Regions from separate parts of the Sinorhizobium sp. BG8 genome, predicted to be linked through region 3. Evidence: predicted binding sites of a transcription regulator. Region 3 holds the regulator's gene; each other region holds the start of a gene.
What was found. Region 3 encodes LexA, which represses DNA repair genes until DNA is damaged. Its sites were predicted from a motif close to TGTTCNNNNTGTGTTCNG; they were not measured.
Positions count from the first base shown of each region.

Region 1: a site for LexA is predicted at 1,263-1,280, ahead of F3Y30_RS08025 (PA0069 family radical SAM protein). Genes of this name have one in related genera too.
Region 2: a site for LexA is predicted at 1,513-1,530, ahead of recA (recombinase RecA). Genes of this name have one in related genera too.

Region 1 covers NZ_CP044011.1:1,735,656-1,742,088, reverse strand. The annotation lists gene F3Y30_RS08040 (4-(cytidine 5'-diphospho)-2-C-methyl-D-erythritol kinase) at 1-51, shown strand, start outside; gene moaB (molybdenum cofactor biosynthesis protein B) at 52-594, shown strand; gene F3Y30_RS08030 (glycosyl transferase) at 613-1,140, opposite strand; gene F3Y30_RS08025 (PA0069 family radical SAM protein) at 1,342-2,499, shown strand; gene F3Y30_RS08020 (ribonuclease HII) at 2,713-3,432, shown strand; gene F3Y30_RS08015 (F0F1 ATP synthase subunit B) at 3,877-4,362, opposite strand; gene F3Y30_RS08010 (F0F1 ATP synthase subunit B) at 4,375-5,007, opposite strand; gene F3Y30_RS08005 (F0F1 ATP synthase subunit C) at 5,086-5,313, opposite strand; gene F3Y30_RS08000 (F0F1 ATP synthase subunit A) at 5,380-6,132, opposite strand; gene F3Y30_RS07995 (AtpZ/AtpI family protein) at 6,191-6,433, opposite strand, start outside.
Region 2 covers NZ_CP044011.1:3,132,002-3,138,434, reverse strand. The annotation lists gene F3Y30_RS14865 (pseudouridine-5'-phosphate glycosidase) at 1-433, opposite strand, end outside; partial or broken gene F3Y30_RS14860 (carbohydrate kinase family protein) at 486-1,432, opposite strand; gene recA (recombinase RecA) at 1,656-2,744, shown strand; gene alaS (alanine--tRNA ligase) at 3,056-5,719, shown strand; gene F3Y30_RS14845 (GGDEF domain-containing protein) at 6,075-6,433, shown strand, end outside.
Region 3 covers NZ_CP044011.1:2,988,910-2,995,342, reverse strand. The annotation lists gene gltA (citrate synthase) at 1-332, opposite strand, end outside; gene F3Y30_RS14140 (ComEC/Rec2 family competence protein) at 634-3,078, shown strand; gene lexA (transcriptional repressor LexA) at 3,099-3,815, opposite strand; partial or broken gene glp (gephyrin-like molybdotransferase Glp) at 3,953-5,172, opposite strand; gene moaC (cyclic pyranopterin monophosphate synthase MoaC) at 5,169-5,660, opposite strand; gene trpC (indole-3-glycerol phosphate synthase TrpC) at 5,664-6,433, opposite strand, start outside.

The sequences.
Region 1 (6,433 bases), 1.3 Mb from region 3:
CGGCCGGACTGGTTCGTCGCCGCGACAGAAACCCTTGCGGGGAGCCCCTGAATGGCAACACTCGAAACGACAAGACCTTTCATACCGGTGGGAATAGCGGTTCTGACCGTTTCCGACACCCGCACGATGGCCGATGACCGCTCCGGCGACCTGCTGGCCCAGCGGATCCAGGACGCGGGGCACAGGCTCGAGGCACGGCAGATCCTGCCGGACGAAATTGCGCTCATCCGCGCCCAGGTAACGGATTGGACGCTCGAACCGGCAATCGACGTCGTCATCACCACTGGAGGGACCGGCTTCACTGGCCGCGACGTCACGCCAGAGGCGCTGGAGCCATTGTTCGAGAAGCGCATGGACGGCTTCTCCGAGGTCTTCCACCGCATCTCCTACGACAAGATCGGAACCTCGACGATTCAGTCCCGCGCGACCGGCGGCGTTCTCAACTCGACGTTCATCTTCGTGCTGCCGGGTTCGCCGGGCGCCTGTCGCGACGCCTGGGATGGCATCCTGCGACTGCAGCTCGACTATCGTCACCTGCCCTGCAATTTCGTGGAGATCATGCCCCGTCTCGACGAGCATCTGAAACGCGGCTGAACCGGCCGCTTGCGTCCGTCAGTCCTCGGCGCGAAGCGCCTTCACTGCCCAGGCAGGAACGATCTCCGCCACGAGATTTCTCGTCGCATGGCCCGTGGCGATCTGTTCCAGTCGCATCCCCGTGCGCACGACGGCTGACGCCTGCCGCTTCGACACCAGGTATCCGCGTTCCAGCGGTGCAAGCCGCCTTCCGAAGCGCTTGAAGAACGGTCGCCTGTGATTGCGCGAACCGGTGAAACGCGCTGGGGAACGGTTCAGGGCCACATATTCCTGCACGACATCCACCCAGCCCGTGAGCGGCCGCGAACCCGGCTCGAGCAGCATCAGCCAGTCGCCGCGCGCCGAGCGCACGACGTCCTTCATGTCCCAATGCGTCAGGAACCGGCAGCCGGCGGCATCAGCCACTCGGCATGAACCATCACGCGAGCCGAGGTCGAGGATAATGACGTCACGCACGAGACCCTCGACCGCGCCCGAAACCAGCGCGGACAAGGTTTGGGCCAGTTCGGCCTCGTTGTCCCTGCATTCCATCATGATTGTCAGCATTTTCCTGACATACCGCATCGCACCAACGAATGCCACCGGCATTGTCACAGAATGCAACCATGGTTACCGCACAACGCGGCAGTACGCCTCATGCGGGTTTCGCTTGCCGGGGCGATAAAGTTTGTTCTTGCAATGTTCTCTTTTTCCGGATAGGAATATAGTCATTGGAACGGAGAGTCGCTTCTTCGCCAGGAGAACCCCATGAACGAACTTGCCGACATCAGGCAGGGTGCGCTTGCGCCCGCCAATACGAAAGACGTTGCCGAAGCCATGATGGCGCAGTCGGGCATGAGGATCGAAATCGATCGTCGGCGCGGGCGGGGTGCAGGGCTCAATTTCTCCGGGCGTTTCGAACCGCTGGCGCGCGAGGCATTCGACGACGGCTGGGATTCGATCGAGGATCTTCCGCCCTTCAAGACCGAGGTACAGGTCGAGAAGCCGCGCACGATCATCACCCGCAACGAGTCGCCGGATATTCCCTTCGACCGCTCGGTCAACCCATACCGGGGTTGCGAGCATGGCTGCATCTATTGCTTCGCTCGTCCGTCCCACGCCTATATGGGGCTTTCCGCGGGGCTCGATTTCGAGGCGAAGCTTTTTGCGAAGCCGGATGCGCCGCGGCTGCTCGAGCGGGAACTATCGAAACCGGGCTACAAGCCGCGGGTCATCGCGATCGGCACCAACACCGACCCCTACCAGCCGATCGAGAAGGAGTGGCGCATCATGCGCCAGATCCTCGAAGTCCTGGAAGCGGCCAACCATCCCGTCTCCATTGTCACCAAGTCGGCCATGATCATGCGTGACATCGACATATTGTCGCGCATGGCCAAGCGCGGACTGTCGTGGGTCGGTCTCTCGGTGACGACGCTCGACCGCAAGCTCGCCCGCACGATGGAGCCGCGCGCATCCACGCCGGCCAAGCGCCTCGAGGCCATCAGGTCGTTGTCCGATGCCGGCGTTCCGGTTTCCGTGATGATGGCGCCGGTCATACCCGGCCTCAACGATCACGAGATCGAGCGGGTTCTCGATTCAGGCAAGGCAGCCGGCGCTTCGGAGGCAAGCTACGTGCTTTTGCGCCTGCCGCTCGAGGTGAGCCCGCTGTTTCGCGACTGGCTGCTTCGAAACTATCCCGATCGCTACAGGCACGTCATGTCGCTGGTGCGTTCGATGCGTGGCGGCAAGGACTATGACGCCGAATTCGGCAAGCGGATGAAGGGCGCCGGCCCCTATGCATGGCAGATCGCGCGGCGTTTCGAGATGGCGACGAAGCGGCTGGAACTGACCCGCAGCCGCAGATCGCTTGCGACAGACCTCTTCGTGCCACCATCCGGTAGCGGCGTGCAGCTATCCTTGCTCTGAGATGCGCCGTCCGGAACCGGACGCCGCCTGCGAAGCTGCTTCAAGCGCAGTGCGATATCGAAACGGCCGCGGCGTCTAGCGGCCCATCACCCCGACTGCGGCGCGTGTCGACGCGCAACAGGCATTCGACCTTCCGGCCCCGCCCTCCTGTCCCGGCGGCGCCGGCCTCCCCCGGCGCCGCCCCTTGCCGGGGACTTGCAGGGAATCGGCAGGATGTGCGAGTTTCGCCGCATGTCTCGACGCGCATCCTCCGATTCCCGCCTCCTTTTCGACCTGCCCTCAGGGCCGGACTTCGAGATGGAACTCTCTGCAATGAAATCCGGGCTGTGGCCGGTGGCGGGAACCGACGAGGCCGGCCGCGGACCGCTTGCGGGCCCTGTCGTCGCCGCGGCCGTGATTCTCGATCCCGACAACATTCCAGATGGCCTGCACGATTCGAAGCAACTGACGGCCGAGATCCGGGAGAGCCTGTTTTCTATGATCCTGGCCTCCTCGATTGTCTCAGTCGCTTCCAGTGGTGCGCGCCATATCGACCGCACGGATATCCGCAAGGCTAGCCTCGACGCCATGTGCCGGGCCGTTGCGGGGCTGGAAGTGACACCAAAGCTGGTGCTCGCCGACGGACGCGACGTTCCTCCGGGACTCTCCTGCGACGGGCGGGCCGTGGTGAAGGGGGACGCCCGGTCGCTCTCCATCTCGGCAGCCTCGATCGTCGCCAAGGTCGTGCGCGACCGGATGATGGCGCGCGCGGATGCCACTCACCCCGGATACGGCTTCGCTGTTCACGCCGGCTACGCCACTGCGGTCCATCGCCAGGCGATCACGACACTCGGCGCCTGCTCCATTCACCGTATGAGCTTCCGTCCCTTCAAGACGGACGACGATGACATCCTGCACGCCGCGGCAGAAGGTGAACTGCCGATCGATCTTTGATACGGGGCGCTTCGCACGCAGTCTGCAGACCTAACGGTCGTCTCCTACGCTGCAAAACACGTGCGGCTATCCGTGAATTCGGCTCTGCAGGCTTCTACCCGCTATCCTTCAGCACATCCTGTTCCCGAGACCGCTTCCACCTTTCGGTGCCATGCTGCAGCAGAATTCACCGGCGGGAGCGCGCTGGTCCGGCCGTTGTGCAGCCGAGCGAATGGTTCGTGCGAGTACATCTGCTTGCAGCGACAGAGAAGCCTCGAGTGATCCAGGTGGACATCTACCACCCTCCTCTGCCTGTCGGAGCATGCAGAAGGAGCGTCGTCACCTGAGTGGTGTCGCGCTGCCCCAACCGGCAATCCGGAGAAGCGGGGGATCGGAGGAACGTTCAACAACGAAAAAAGGCCGGATCTCTCCGGCCTTTTGAAATCATGCAATCTGCCTGGTGTCTCAGTTCAGACGAGACTTGACCTCACCGATCGCCTTGTCGAACAGAGCCTTGCCGGTCTCGGCATCGCTCTTGGCGACAATGACGCTTTCGGCAGCCGCAATGGCGAGATCAACCGCTGCGGAGCGAACTGCATTGATCGCGTCCGCTTCGGCCTGCTTGATCTTCTGCTCGGAAAGAGCAGTGCGACGGGTGACGTATTCCTCGGTCTTCTGCTTGGCCTCGGCGGTCAGCATTTCCGCTTCGCGCTCGGCGGCAGCGACAATGCTTGCAGCCTCGGCTTCGGCGTCCTTGCGCTTGCGCTGGTATTCGGCCAGCAGGTGCTGGGCCTCTTCACGCAGGCGCTTGGCTTCCGCCAGCTCGTTGCCGATCTTGTCGGCGCGCGCGTCAAGCGACTTCGCCATCATGCCCGGCACCTTCAGGTAAACGATCAGGGCGAGAAAGAGTACGAGACCGACGAATGCAAAGAAAGTTGCATCAAATGCCATGAGAAGCGCTCCTTACTCTGCCGCGGCCGACTTGACGGCAGACGAGATGTCCGCCTTGGCGACCTTGCCGCCGATGAGGCTTTCGACAACAGCCGCTGCCGTTTCCTCGGCGATCGAGCCAACATCTGCCAGGGCCTTCGACTTGATGTCGGCGATCCGGGTTTCAGCAGCCGCGATCTTCTCGTGGAGCGAGGTTTCGATCTTGGCACGTTCAGCGTCGGCACGAGCCTTGGCGCTGTCGCGCGCATCAGCGGCGATAGCATGACCCTTGGACTTGGCGGCCGAGAGTTCCTGCTCGTATGTCGCGATCGCGGCGTCGGCTTCAGCCTTCAGACGGGACGCTTCGTCGAGATCCTGAGCAATACGGTCGTGGCGGTTCTCCAGAATTCCGCCGATACGCGGAATGACGATCTTCGACATGATCAGGTAGAAGACGCCGAAGGTGATCGCCAGCCAGAGGAGCTGCGAAGCAAATGTGGATTGGTCGAAAGGCGGGAAGACGCCGGTCGCGTGTTCTTCGCCGTGCGGGACACCGGTTTCGGTATGCACCTCGCCCGCAGGAGCGGCGTCGTGCGTTTCCGTCGTCGTCTCAGCCTGAGCGATCTTGATAGGGGTGGACTCGGCCAGAGCCGGGGTCGCAGACATGCTCACCTCCAGGTGCACTCTCAGATGTTACATGGACCACGGCCCGTTGCCGGGCCATGGTCCAGACTTCAGCCGATATTAGACGGCGAAGAGGAGGAGGAGAGCGATGAGCAGCGAGAAGATGCCCAGAGCTTCCGTAACGGCGAAGCCGAATACGAGGCGGCCGAACTGGCCGTCAGCGGCAGACGGATTGCGCAGAGCGCCGGCAAGGTAGTTGCCGAAGATGTTGCCGAGGCCGAGAGCCGTACCGGCCATACCAAAGCAAGCCAGACCTGCACCGATGAACTTTGCTGCTTCCGCTTCCATGATGAACTCCTTCGAATGGGTTGTTGCGGCTTGTAACTGGTGCCTCCGGCACCAACGACTGTATCCTTAGTGGCTGCCGGGGTGGATCGCGTCGTTGAGGTACATGCACGTCAGTACCGCAAAAACGTATGCCTGCAGGAATGCCACGAGGAACTCGAGACCGGTCAGGGCGACCGTCATGATGAGGGGGAGAACTGCACCGCCCACGCCGAGCGCGCCAAGGGCTCCGAGCGAGGCAACGAAGCCTGCGAACACCTTGAGCGTGATGTGACCGGCCAGCATGTTCGCGAAAAGACGAACGGAGAGGCTGATCGGGCGGGAGAGGAACGAAATGATTTCGATCGCAATGACGAGCGGGAGCAGCGCGCCCGGAACGCCATGCGGCACGAAGAGCTTCAGGAAGCCGAAGCCGTGCTTGAAGAAGCCGTAGACCACCACGGTGCCGATGACGAAGAGCGCCAGCGCGAAGGTGACGATGATCTGGCTCGTGACTGTGAAAAAGTAGGGCATCATCCCGAGCAGGTTCGCAGTCAGGATGAACATGAACAGCGAGAAGACCATCGGGAAGAATTTCATGCCGTGGCTGCCGGCGCCTTCGCGCAGCATCTTGGCAATGAACTCGTAGGACATTTCGGAGACGGACTGCATGCGGCCGGGGATCAGCCCGCGCTGCGACGTCGTCATGTAGAGGAAGCCAGCGGCAACGGCCGCGGATGCGACCATGAAGAGCGACGCGTTGGTGAAGGAGAAATCGATTCCACCAACTTCGATGGGAACAATCTTGTTGACCAGGAACTGATGGGTCGGATCGTTTGACACCGCTTATCTCTCTCGTTTGCCCGCCCGCGGACGGAAGACATTCTTCATCGGACTGCGCTTACGCGCCATCCTCGCTCTTACCATTTCCGTCGCGCCGTCCCGCCATCCTGTCCATCGGATGCGGCGAGGCCACCTTTCCGGCGGACCTCAGCACGTTCAGCACGCCTGCACAAAAACCCAGGAGCAGGAGCACGATCATGCCCCACGGCCCTGTACCCGCAAAACGGTCCAAAAGATAGCCCAGAAGGGCACCGACGATGATTGCGGCGACAAACTCGCTTGAGAGCTTCATGGCGACCGC
Region 2 (6,433 bases), 140 kb from region 3:
TGTCGAAGCTCTCCTCCGCCTTGCGATGCACGCCGCCGATGCCGCCCGTGGCGAAGACCCTGATTCCTGCGCGGGCGGCAGCGATCATCGTCGCGGCCACCGTCGTTGCGCCCGTGCGCCGCTCGGCAATGGCGAAGGCGAGATCCGCGCGCGAAAGCTTCATCGCCCCCTCGGTTTTCGAGAGTGCTTCAAGCTCCGCATTCTCCAGGCCGATTTTCAGAACGCCGTTCACGACTGCGATCGTTGCGGGAATCGCACCCTCGGCGCGTATGATCGCCTCGACGCTGCGAGCCATTTCCAGATTGCCGGGGTAGGGCATGCCGTGGGTGATGATGGTCGATTCGAGCGCAACGATGGGCGCGTTGCGGGCCTTGGCGGCCGCGACCTCTTGCGAATATTCCATCGGCAGCAAGGGGGAAACGGTTCTGGTCATTGGTTTATCCTTACGTACGGCCCTGCGGCCGGGCAGTTGACGGCGAGCGATCTCATGACAGGATTTCGGCCTCTGGCACAAGGGTAAGCGCCGCCGATAGCGACGCCTCGCTCATATTTTCCGAGACGGCGAGCGGCGAGGATACCGCGATCACGGCCGCGGCGACACCACGGCGCAGCGATTCGGCAAGGTCGTGGCCGCTCGCCCGGGCGGAGAGAAAGCCGGCCGCAAGGGCGTCGCCGGCACCGGTAACGTCGCCGACCCTATCGATCGCCGGTGGCTTGACGCGGACTGCTCCACTCTGGTCGAAGGCGATGGCGGCTGCGCCGCCGCGTGTGATCGCGCCCCCTTCAGCCCGGCGGCACGAAGGGTCTCGGGCCAGTGTTCAGGCGCGGTGGGCGCGGCACCGGTCAACGCGCGCGCCTCGGCTTCGTTCATGAACAGATAGTCGAGGCCCTCAAGGCATGCGGCAAAGCGCACGACCTTGGCCGGAGAAATCGCGATCGCCGCGAGCGGTCTTGAAGCTTTCACGGCCGACGCGGCGATCGCCTCCAGCGTCTCTGCGGGCAGATTTCCGTCGCAGAGCAGGCCATCGCTTGCCGCTATTGCCTCCCGCACGGCCCGCTGCTGCAGCCGGCGCGGCGAGAACAGCCGGTAGAGTTCCATGTCCGCCAGCGCGATCACCAGGTTGCCGTCCCGCTCCAGAATGGCGGTGTAGCTAGGGGTGGCGCGGTCGAGAAATGTGAAGGGCGTGTCCTCCACGCCAGAATCGGCGGCGGCCGCAGCCACAAGTGCGCCGTCACTGTCTCCGCCGCGAGGCGAGATCAGCCGGACCGCATGGCCGAGCCGGGCGAGGTTGCGCGCGGCATTGAAGACGCCGCCGCCGGCCTCGACGAACCATTCGCCGGGATTCGAGGCTCCCGGGGCCGTCTCGCCGCTGATGCGTCCGCGGCGATCAACATGGGCGCCACCGAGAGCGAGAATACGTAGCTTTTTCATAGTCTTCCTTGACGCTTTCGGTCTTCCCGGGAATGCCGGCGCCGGCCGAAGTGCCTTTGCACGAAGCCGTTTATCCACGCCGAAACGAAAATAGAACACTCCCCGATTGGGCAATTTTATCAGTTGGATAAATGGTGGTTGCGAAATGAGAACAAAGAGTGTACATAGCTTTCATCGACGGCTTCATTGCCTGTGTCGCTTCAATAACCTAAAGGTGGACCCAATGGCACAAAACTCTTTGCGGCTCGTAGAGGATAAATCGGTGGATAAAAGCAAGGCACTCGAAGCGGCACTTTCCCAGATCGAGCGCTCTTTCGGCAAGGGCTCTATCATGAAGCTCGGCTCGAAGGACAGCGTGGTCGAGATCGAAACGATCCCGACCGGCTCACTCGGTCTCGACATTGCGCTCGGCGTCGGCGGACTGCCGAAGGGACGCATCATCGAGATCTATGGTCCCGAAAGCTCGGGCAAGACGACGCTTGCGCTGCAGACCATCGCGGAAGCCCAGAAGAAGGGCGGTATCTGCGGCTTCGTCGACGCGGAACATGCGCTCGATCCGGTCTATGCCCGCAAGCTGGGCGTCGATCTTGAAAACCTTCTGATCTCGCAGCCGGACACCGGCGAGCAGGCGCTGGAGATCACCGATACGCTGGTGCGTTCGGGGGCGATCGACGTGCTCGTCATCGACTCGGTCGCGGCGCTCACGCCGAGGGCTGAAATCGAGGGCGAAATGGGCGACAGCCTGCCGGGCCTTCAGGCCCGCCTGATGAGCCAGGCGCTTCGCAAGCTTACGGCCTCCATCTCGAAGTCGAACTGCATGGTGATCTTCATCAACCAGATCCGCATGAAGATCGGCGTCATGTTCGGCTCGCCGGAGACGACCACCGGCGGCAACGCACTGAAGTTCTATGCCTCCGTCCGCCTCGACATTCGCCGCATCGGTTCGGTCAAGGAGCGCGACGAGGTGATCGGCAACCAGACCCGCGTGAAGGTCGTCAAGAACAAGATGGCGCCTCCCTTCAAGCAGGTCGAATTCGACATCATGTATGGCGAAGGCGTTTCGAAGACGGGCGAGCTGATCGATCTCGGCGTCAAGGCGGGGATCGTCGAGAAATCCGGCGCCTGGTTCTCCTACAACAGCCAGCGCCTGGGGCAGGGCAGGGAGAACGCCAAGGTGTTCCTGCGCGACAATCCGGACACGGCCCGCGAGATCGAGATGGCCCTGCGGCAGAACGCCGGACTGATCGCCGACAAGTTCCTCGAGAACGGCGGCCCGGAGGCCGACGACGGGAATGATGCCGCCGAGATGTGAGCGGCATTTGAATTTGGGTTCGAGAGCCGGCCTCCCGACGCGGAGAGCCGGCTTTTTCGTGGCTGGACAGGGACGGGAGTGGGCGATAAAAGCCATCAGTTCTTGCAGTTCGGGAGGGGACCGGCAGTCTTTGGCGACGGTCGGTCGAACCAGTATGTGCAGGGGCCGACCCGATAGGCGAAGGCGAAAATGCCTGTCGCATTGACGTGGTTCGGTCCGTGCAAAGCTCCGCCTGCGGCAGACAGAGGGATTGATGCGCGGACGGGCTCCCGGGCCCGGCATTTGCGCGATGCAGAGATAAAGGGCGCAAGATGAGTGGCGTTAATGAGATCCGGTCGGCATTTCTCGACTATTTCCGCAAGAACGGACATGAGGTCGTGTCGTCGAGCCCGCTGGTTCCGCGCAACGATCCGACCCTGATGTTCACCAACGCCGGGATGGTTCAGTTCAAGAACGTCTTCACCGGCCTGGAACAGCGCTCCTACTCCACTGCCGCGACTGCCCAGAAGTGCGTGCGCGCCGGCGGCAAGCACAACGACCTCGACAATGTCGGCTACACCGCGCGCCACCACACGTTCTTTGAAATGCTCGGCAACTTCTCTTTCGGCGACTATTTCAAGGAGCGCGCGATCGAGCTGGCCTGGGGTCTGATTACCAAGGAATTCGGCATCGACGCCAAGCGGCTGCTCGTGACCGTGTACCATACGGATGACGAGGCTTTCGGCCTCTGGAAGAAGATCGCGGGCCTGTCCGACGACCGCATCATCCGCATCCCGACCAGCGACAATTTCTGGGCAATGGGTGACACCGGGCCCTGCGGCCCCTGTTCCGAGATCTTCTACGATCATGGCGACCATATCTGGGGCGGCCCTCCGGGCTCGCCGGAGGAGGATGGCGACCGGTTCATCGAGATCTGGAACCTCGTCTTCATGCAGTTCGAGCAGCTGACCAAGGAAGAGCGGGTGGACCTGCCGCGTCCCTCGATCGACACCGGCATGGGCCTCGAGCGCATCGCGGCGTTGCTTCAGGGCAAGCATGACAACTACGACATCGACCTGTTCCAGGCGCTGATTGCAGCATCCGTCGAGGCGACCGGCGTTCCGGCCGAAGGTGACCGCCGGGCAAGCCATCGCGTGATCGCCGATCACCTGCGCTCGGCGTCCTTCCTGATCGCCGACGGCGTGCTGCCCTCCAACGAAGGTCGCGGCTATGTTCTGAGGCGCATCATGCGTCGTGCCATGCGCCATGCACAGCTCCTCGGGGCGAAGGATCCGCTGATGTGGAAGCTCCTGCCGGCGCTGGTCGGCCAGATGGGCCGTGCCTATCCGGAGCTGCAGCGGGCCGAAGCGCTCATTTCGGAGACGCTGAAGCTCGAGGAAACCCGCTTCCGCAAGACGCTCGAACGCGGACTTGGGCTGCTTTCGGATGCAACTGCAGGCCTCGACAAGGGCGATACGCTCGACGGCGAGACCGCGTTCAAGCTCTACGATACCTATGGCTTCCCGCTCGACCTGACGCAGGACGCGCTGCGCGGCCGCGGCATTGGCGTCGATCTGTCGAGCTTCACAGACGCGATGGAGAGGCAGAAGGCAGAGGCCCGCAAGAGCTGGGCCGGGTCCGGCGATGCGGCGGCAGAGACGATCTGGTTCGAGCTCAAGGAAAAGGCCGGCGCGACAGAGTTCCTGGGTTATGACACCGAGGGTGCGGAAGGCGAGGTCCAGGCGATCGTGCGCGACGGTTCCGCAGTCGAGAGCGCGGCTGCCGGCGAAAAGGTCCAGCTGGTAATCAACCAGACGCCATTCTATGGCGAATCCGGTGGCCAGATGGGCGATACCGGCACGATCACCACCGATCATGCCCGCCTGACCGTCACCGATACGCAGAAGAAGGCCGACGGCCTCTTCGTCCACAATTGCGTCGTTGACGAGGGAACGATCAAGACGGGTGATGCCGTTGCCCTTTCGGTCGATCACGGCCGCCGTTTCCGGCTCCGCTCGAACCATTCCGCGACCCACCTGCTGCACGAGGCGCTGCGTGAGGTGCTTGGGACCCACGTCGCGCAGAAGGGATCGCTGGTGGCACCCGAACGCCTTCGCTTCGACGTGTCGCATCCGAAGCCGATGTCCGCGGAAGAGCTCAAGGTGGTCGAGGAGATGGCGAACGAGATCATCCTTCAGAATTCCCCTGTCACCACGCGGCTGATGACGGTCGATGATGCGATTGCCGAGGGCGCAATGGCGCTCTTCGGCGAGAAGTACGGCGACGAGGTTCGCGTCGTGTCGATGGGGCAGGGAGTTCGCGGCGCCAAGGCCGGCAAGCCTTACTCCGTCGAGCTCTGCGGCGGCACGCACGTATCGGCGACGGGCGAGATCGGTCTGGTCCGGATTCTCGGAGAAAGCGCTGTAGGCGCCGGCGTTCGCCGTCTCGAGGCGGTTACCGGCGAGGCGGCCCGTGCCTATCTCGCGGAACAGGACGAGCGGGTGAAGACGCTCGCCACGACCCTCAAGGTCCAGCCTGCCGATGTCCTCTCACGCGTCGAAGCGCTGATGGACGAGCGCCGCAAGCTGGAGCGCGAGCTCGCTGACGCCAAGAAGAAGCTGGCGCTTGGCGGTGGCGGGGCAGGTGACGGTGCAGACGCCGTACGCGATGTCGCCGGACTGAAATTCCTCGGCAAGGTCGTTACCGGCGTCGAACCCAAGGACCTCAAGGGGCTCGCCGACGAAGGCAAGAAGAGCCTCGGTTCGGGTGTGGTCGCCTTTGTCGGCGTCTCTCCTGATGGCAAGGCAAGCGCGGTCGTTGCAGTCACCGACGATCTTACCAATCGTGTCAGCGCCGTTGACCTGGTGCGGGTCGCTTCCGCCGCGCTCGGCGGCAAAGGTGGCGGTGGACGTCCAGACATGGCCCAGGCCGGCGGCCCTGATGGCGGCAAGGCTGGCGAAGCGGTCGAAGCTGTCGCGATCGCAATCGCCGGCTAAGGCGCTTCAACCGCGGGTGGCTTGCAATCCCCGAGTTCGGTTCGGCGGGTTCCAGGTGTTCATCCTGCAGAAGCCGGTTTGGTTATTCAGTCAGGTTCTGGCGGCCCCGAAGATTTCGGGGCCGTTTTGCGTATATGGCGCCTGGTAACCTTGGGACGCGGCAGGCTTCCATTGGACATTAGACGCGTCGGATGCGTGTGGCGCGTCCCATGGGGAGAGGCGTCGTAGGATCCCCGCCTTCATCCGGAGTCGCCTCCTTATCCATCTTCTTTCCCTGGTCGGGCATCACCCGGAATTCATTTGCAAAGTCTTCAATCTTGGCTGGTACTTTCAGGCTGCCGTAGGGGTAAGATTCTTGCTTGAAGTCCTGATAAGTCTGCCGACCCTGTTGGTCTGCACGTTCCTGTCGACACTCGTCGTCGGGATATTTCTGCTTCTCCACCTGTATTCCGGGCGCAGGACCGCAGCGGCGGTATACTGGTGCGTCTCGATGTGGGTCGGGTCGGTGGCGAGCGTTCTGCTCGGCCTGCGTACCGTAATTGCACCGGAACTGTCGATCGGCGTCGGCAATGCGCTGGCTGCCCTCGGCTACAGCCTCACCTGGGCGGGCTTCCGCTCCTTCGACCACAAGCCTGTCTCGCGGATTGCCGTCGCGGCGGGGCCGGCGGCATGGACGGCCGCCTACCTGTTCTCCGATACTTTCGCTGCGGACAT
Region 3 (6,433 bases):
TGATGCGTTACGCGATAGTCGAAGTCGTCCTTCTGTGCCTTGGTCGGCAGTTCGCCGTAGAGAAGCAGGTAGCAGACTTCAAGGAAGTCGCCGTGCTCGGCGAGCTGCTCGATCGGGTAACCGCGGTGAAGCAGGACACCTTCGTCGCCGTCGATGTAGGTGATCTTGGATTCACATGAGGCCGTGGACGTAAAGCCCGGATCATAAGTGAACGAACCGGTCTGCTTGTAGAGCGTTCCGATATCGATAACGTCCGGACCAATCGACCCGGATCGTACCGGCAACTCGATGGACTTGCCACTTATCGATACATCCGCGCTTTTTCCTGTCATCACGACCTCCGTTTCTGCCACGTGGCACAGTTTTGTGCCAGACCTGTAGACTGCGGTGTTGCTATCCCATTTGCGCCCCCCTGCCAAGCATGACGAAGGGAGAATGGTGCGTTGCAATACGGCGTCCCGGCAACGCAATATCTACTCTTCCGCTGCAGTTGCAAGCAACTTCTGGGCGTGAAACTAAAATTAGGGAGGGGGCATATCTTCTGTCCTCTGACAGGCCGTTTTATCGACCGTAGATTGCAATGACGCGCAATTGACTGCATGATCCTCCGCGGTTTGCGGAGTTCGCCTTCGAATGCGGATAAGCGAGGACACGCATGATGCGCTGCAGGCTGACATCGAGGGTCAGGTTCCTCGGCTGCCGCATCCCAAGGTTGAAGTGCAGAAATCGTTTCCGAGGCAAGGGGCGGACATCCGCCACGGCGTCGGGCAAAGGCTCAGGAACGCCATTCACCGCGCCAACGGTCTAGGCGGACAGGCGCGCGAGGCAATCGCCACCGAGGGTGACCACGGGCATTTCTTCCTCTTTGTTCCCGTGCTGTTGGGGACGGGGTCCGGTTTGTGGTTCTTGCTTCCCCATGATCCGCCACTCGTCTTTGTCGCCCTTTCCTGCGCCGTATTCGCGTGGCCGGCCTTCCGCATGCGATACGCGCCGGACTGGAGAATGCCTGTCGCCGCCGCCGCTTTCCTGATGCCGCTTGGCATGCTCTTCGCGGCCTGGGAAAGCGAGAGAATGTCGACGATCCTGTTGGACTGCCCGGTGACGACGACTGTCGAGGGGCGCGTTCTGGCGAGGGAGGCGGACGCGGGCGGTCGTGTCCGATACACCCTGAGGCTCACCAGCACGCATGACCCTGCGCTCAGGCGTCCTCCGATGACCATCAACATTATCTCCCGAGGAAAGAGCGCCCCTTTTGATTTGGGGGACATCATCACGGGGCGAGCGAGACTGAGCCCTCCCTCGGGACCAGCCCTCCCTGGTCTCAATGACTTTTCCTTCGATGCCTACATGGCCGGCACGGGTGCCGTCGGTTTCTTCTACGGAAAACCCGAGCTCATTCAGACGCGCATGGAGGATGTCGAAGCGGTTGGTCTGCGCGAGGCCTTCTGGCAGAAAGTGGAGGGATGGAGAAACGGGATCTCGGATAGAATTCGGGACGCGATTCCGGGGGATTCCGGTGCGATCGCTGCGGCTCTCGTCACCGCCGAACAGCGCGCGATCAGCGACGAGACCGTCGAAGCACTGAGGCAGGCGGGACTTGCGCATGTGCTCGCAATCTCCGGCCTCAACATGGTGCTCGCGGCCGGTACCTTCCTGGTCGGCGCCCGGTCGGTGCTTGTGATCTTTCCGGGGCTTGCCGAGCGCTATCCCATCAGAAAGTTCGCAGCAGCCGGTGCGCTCGGGATGGTGACGCTCTACATCCTGATCTCCGGCGGCGCCGTTTCGGCAGTGCGGTCCTGGATCATGATCTCGATCATGCTCATAGCCGTGTTCTTCGACCGTGTTGCGATCAGCCTGCGCAACATCGCCCTTTCGGCGCTGGTCATCCTCGCCGTCACGCCGTCGGCGGTGACGGGACCGGGCTTCCAGATGTCCTACGCGGCTACGCTCGGACTGGTGGCCGCCTATGCTATCTGGCGTGATCGCCCGGTAAAACGCGCGACGGCCTCGCTCAGGACTACCCGGATCCTGCGACCGGTCACGGCCTTCATCAGCGGACTGGTTCTGTCGTCACTGGTTGGAAGCCTCGCCACCCTTATCTACTCCATGGCGCATTTCCATCGCATTCCGGCATTCGGGCTTGCCGGAAATCTCGTCGCCATGCCCGTCATCAGCCTAGTCGTCATGCCCGCAGGCATGATCGCAATGCTGCTCATGCCGTTCGGGATCGACCAACCTGCCCTCTATGTGATGGGCAAGGGGATAGGGTGGATGATCGACATGTCGCACTGGGTCGCGGGGTGGGGAGGGGAAATCGTCACTGGCCGCCTACCGCAGGAAAGCGTCTACCTGATCGCAGCGGGCGGCGGCTTGCTCTGCATCCTGCATACGAGACTGCGGCTTATCGGCCTTCCGCTCATCGCGGCTGGCATCCTGGCACTCCTCCCGGAAACGAGGCTGCCGGAGGTACTCGTTTCCGAGGATGCAAAACTCGTTGGCGTGGTCTCTGCAACAGGCGTGTCGATCAACAGGCAGAAACCGCCAGCCTTCGTCTATGATCAGTGGCGGCGAGCTCTGCGTCTCGGTCCCTACAGCCCCCCCCACATGGCCGCAGCGCGTGCCAGTACATTCGGCGAGACAGCAACCCGGCGTCAAACGCTGTCCGGTCGCGACCATAAAATGGAGGACGGCCCAGCCGTCCGCGCGGCGATGAAGGAGGCGTTTGGCGCGCAAGCCGAACCCTCGCGGTTCCTATGCCGCCCGAAACAATGGTGTGCCGTACGGTCGCCTTCCGGATGGCGCATCGTGGCAATCGAGGATCCGGCCTACCTTGCAGCGGCCTGCGGAACGGCAGATCTGGTGATCGCGCCGCAATTCCTGAAATCCGCGGCTTGCAGTGCCACCATCGTAACGGCACAGACGTTGAGGCGGACAGGAGCGCTCGAAATCTATGCTCTGGGCGGGCACGGGTCATTTCCCGCGAACGCCCGCATCGAGACGTCGATCACGTCATTGGACAGGCCATGGGCCATGCACCGTACATATGATTGGCGCAGCAATCAGTTCAAGGCGGAGTAGGCGTCAGGCGGACGCGTGCCTCAATGATAGCGGCGGATGAGCCCCACAAGCTTTCCCTGGATCTTCACGCGGTCAGGGCCGAAGATCCTTGTTTCGTATGCGGGGTTTGCCGCCTCGAGAGCGATGGACGCACCCTTGCGACGGAACCGCTTTAGCGTCGCTTCCTCGTCGTCCACGAGGGCTACTACGATTTCACCCGGATTGGCGTTGCTGGCATTCCGGATAATGACGGTGTCACCATCGAGAATGCCGGCCTCGATCATCGAGTCGCCCTTGACCTCAAGGGCATAGTGCTCGCCGCTGCCGATCATTTCGGCCGGAATGGTAATGTCGTGGGTGTTGTTCTGGATAGCGGAAATCGGCACACCGGCAGCGATCCGGCCCATGACGGGGATGGAGACCGACGAGGAGAAGTCGTCGCCTGCCGCCGCTTTCTGTGCTGGAGGCGGCTGTGTCTTGCCTCTGCTTCCCTCGATCACGCTCGGCGAGAAACCGCGCTTCGGCTGAAGGCTCGATGAATAGGAGTCCGGCAGCTTTATGACCTCGAGGGCGCGCGCCCTGTTCGGGAGGCGGCGGATGAAGCCTCTTTCCTCCAGCGCCGTGATGAGCCGGTGGATGCCGGACTTGGATGCCAGGTCGAGCGCATCCTTCATTTCATCAAAGGATGGCGGGATTCCCGACTCCTTCATCCGCTCGTGGATGAACAAGAGAAGTTCCTGTTGCTTGCGCGTCAGCATATCCTGCACCCCAGAATCATTAGTGAAACAAATCCAGAACAGACACTATATGTTCCATATGTGTTCCGCAAGTGGATAAGATTTCGTGAAGGTACGGCGCAGAATGCGAGATTATTCTCGACGAAGCAGCGAGAATCTCAGGCTGGCTCCCGCAGCATGAGGACATCGCATTGCGCGCCGGCTTCCAGTGCCGGGGCATGCGGCGGGCGGACGATCAGGCAGTCCGATCCGGCAAAAACCTTCATCATGGAGGAGTCCTGCTGGCCGAACGCACTCGCCGCGAGCGAGCCATCCTGCAAGCGGATGATGCGTGCGCGCAAATAGTCCTGGCGGCGATCGTTCTCGGCTAGAGCGGTCGCGGTCACCAGCGTGCGCAAACGATTCCTGGCCGGGGTTCGAGCGAGCCGGTGCACGAGGGGTTCCAGGAACAACAAACCGCAAACGAGGCTCGAAACCGGATTTCCGGGCAGGCCGAACACCTGTGCCTTACCCAATTTGCCGACCATCAAGGGTTTTCCCGGGCGCATTGCGATACGCCAGAAATCGAGCTGCATACCCGCTTCTCGCATCACGCCCTGGACGAGGTCATGGTCGCCGACGGACGCACCTCCGAGGGTCACGATCACGTCGGGGCTGTGGCGGCGGCGGCCTCAATGACCGCCCGCAGTGCGACGGGATCGTCCTTTACGATGCCGAAATCAACGATCTCCGCGCCAGCCTCCCGTCCAAGAGCCGCGACGCCGAAACCGTTGGACGCGACGATCTGGCTGGGGCCGGGCGGTGTTCCCGGTGCCACGAGTTCGTCGCCGGTGGCGATGAGGGCGATCCGCGGTCGGGCATAGACCGTGAGCTCCGGATAATTCATCGCAGCAGCGACCGTGAGGCGACCGGCGTCGAGGAGGTCACCGCTGTGCAGGACGACTTCGCCCTCGGTAAAGTCCTGGCCGCGTGGCCGGATGTGACGACCCTTTGCTGGCACGAAGGTCGTTCGCACCCTAAGCTCGTCCAGTCTCTCCGCGTCCTCCTGCAGAAGGACGGTATCCGCACCCGCTGGAAGAGGTGCGCCGGTGAAAATCCGTACCGCCTGACCGGGTTCTACCGTGCCTCCGAAAGCGTGCCCTGCAGCGGACGTTCCGACGACGGCCAGTACCGATCCGGGCTTCTCGATATCGGAGTGGCGAAGCGCATAGCCGTCCATTGCTGAATTATCGAAGGGCGGCTGGGTCAGGCGGGCTCGAACGTCTTGCGCAAGCACGCGGCCTGCGCCGTCGTGGAGGGGCACGATTTCCGTCCGCTCTGAAGGCACGGCAGCCGCCAGCAAACGGTCCAGGGCCTCGGCGACGGGTAGAAGGTTCATGTGCGTGCTGTCTCGTCGCGGCGATAGTCGCCGGAACGTCCCCCGGATTTCTCGACGAGCCGGACGCCGCCGATTTCCATTTCGCGGTCCGCGGCCTTGGCCATGTCGTAGATGGTGAGGCAGGCGACGCTGACTGCAGTGAGCGCTTCCATCTCGACGCCTGTCCGGCCGCTCAACTTTGCCATGGCCTCAACCCTGAGCCCGGGGAGGGCAGGGTCTTCCGAGATGTCGACGGCAACCTTCGTCAGCATGAGCGGGTGGCAGAGCGGAATGAGATCGGACGTGCGCTTGGCGGCCATGATTCCAGCCAGCCGTGCCGTGCCGATCACATCGCCTTTTTTGGCATTGCCGGAACGGATGAGGGAAAGCGTCTCCGGCGCCATGCGGACATAGCCTTCCGCGACAGCCACCCTGACCGTCTCGGTCTTGTCCCCCACGTCGACCATGTTCGCCGTCCCGGCGGCATCGATGTGAGTGAGACCGGACATTCGTTACTCCGCCGCCAACAGGGAAGCAGAACCTGTAAGGAGCTCCCGCGTGGCCGCTGCCACGTCCTCCTTGCGCATGAGGCTCTCTCCGACGAGGAACGTCGAGATCCCCGATAGCCGGAGACGCTGGCAGTCGGCGTGGGTGAAGATGCCACTCTCTCCGACCAGCAGCTTGTCCTCGGGCACCATCTTAGACAGGCGCTCGGAAACGGCGAGATCGACTTCGAAGGTGCGCAGGTTGCGGTTGTTGATGCCGATAAGCTTCGAACGGAGGCGCAATCCGCGTTCCATCTCGGCTTCGTCGTGTACCTCGACCAGAACGTCCATTCCGAGCGAGAATGCGGCGTCCTCGAGCATGCGCGCATCGTCGTCGGAGAGCGACGCCATGATGAGGAGGATACAATCGGCTCCCCAGGCACGCGCCTCGAGAACCTGGTAGCTGTCGAACATGAAGTCCTTGCGCAGGGCCGGCAGCGCACAGGCCGCGCGGGCTGCCGTGAGGAATTCCGGCGCACCCTGGAAGCTCGGAGCATCCGTCAGCACAGAAAGACAGGCGGCGCCGCCCTCCTCATATGCCTTGGCGAGCGCCGGCGGGTCGAAGTCCGGGCGGATCAGTCCCTTGGACGGGCTTGCCTTCTTGATCTCGGCGATCAGGCCGAACGCGCCCTCGGCCTGCTTCTGCCGCAAGCTGGCGTGAAATCCGCGCGGGGCCTCGCTATCCCTTGCCATGGCGCGGAGCTCTGCGACGGGGACCCGAGCCTTGGCGGCGGCGA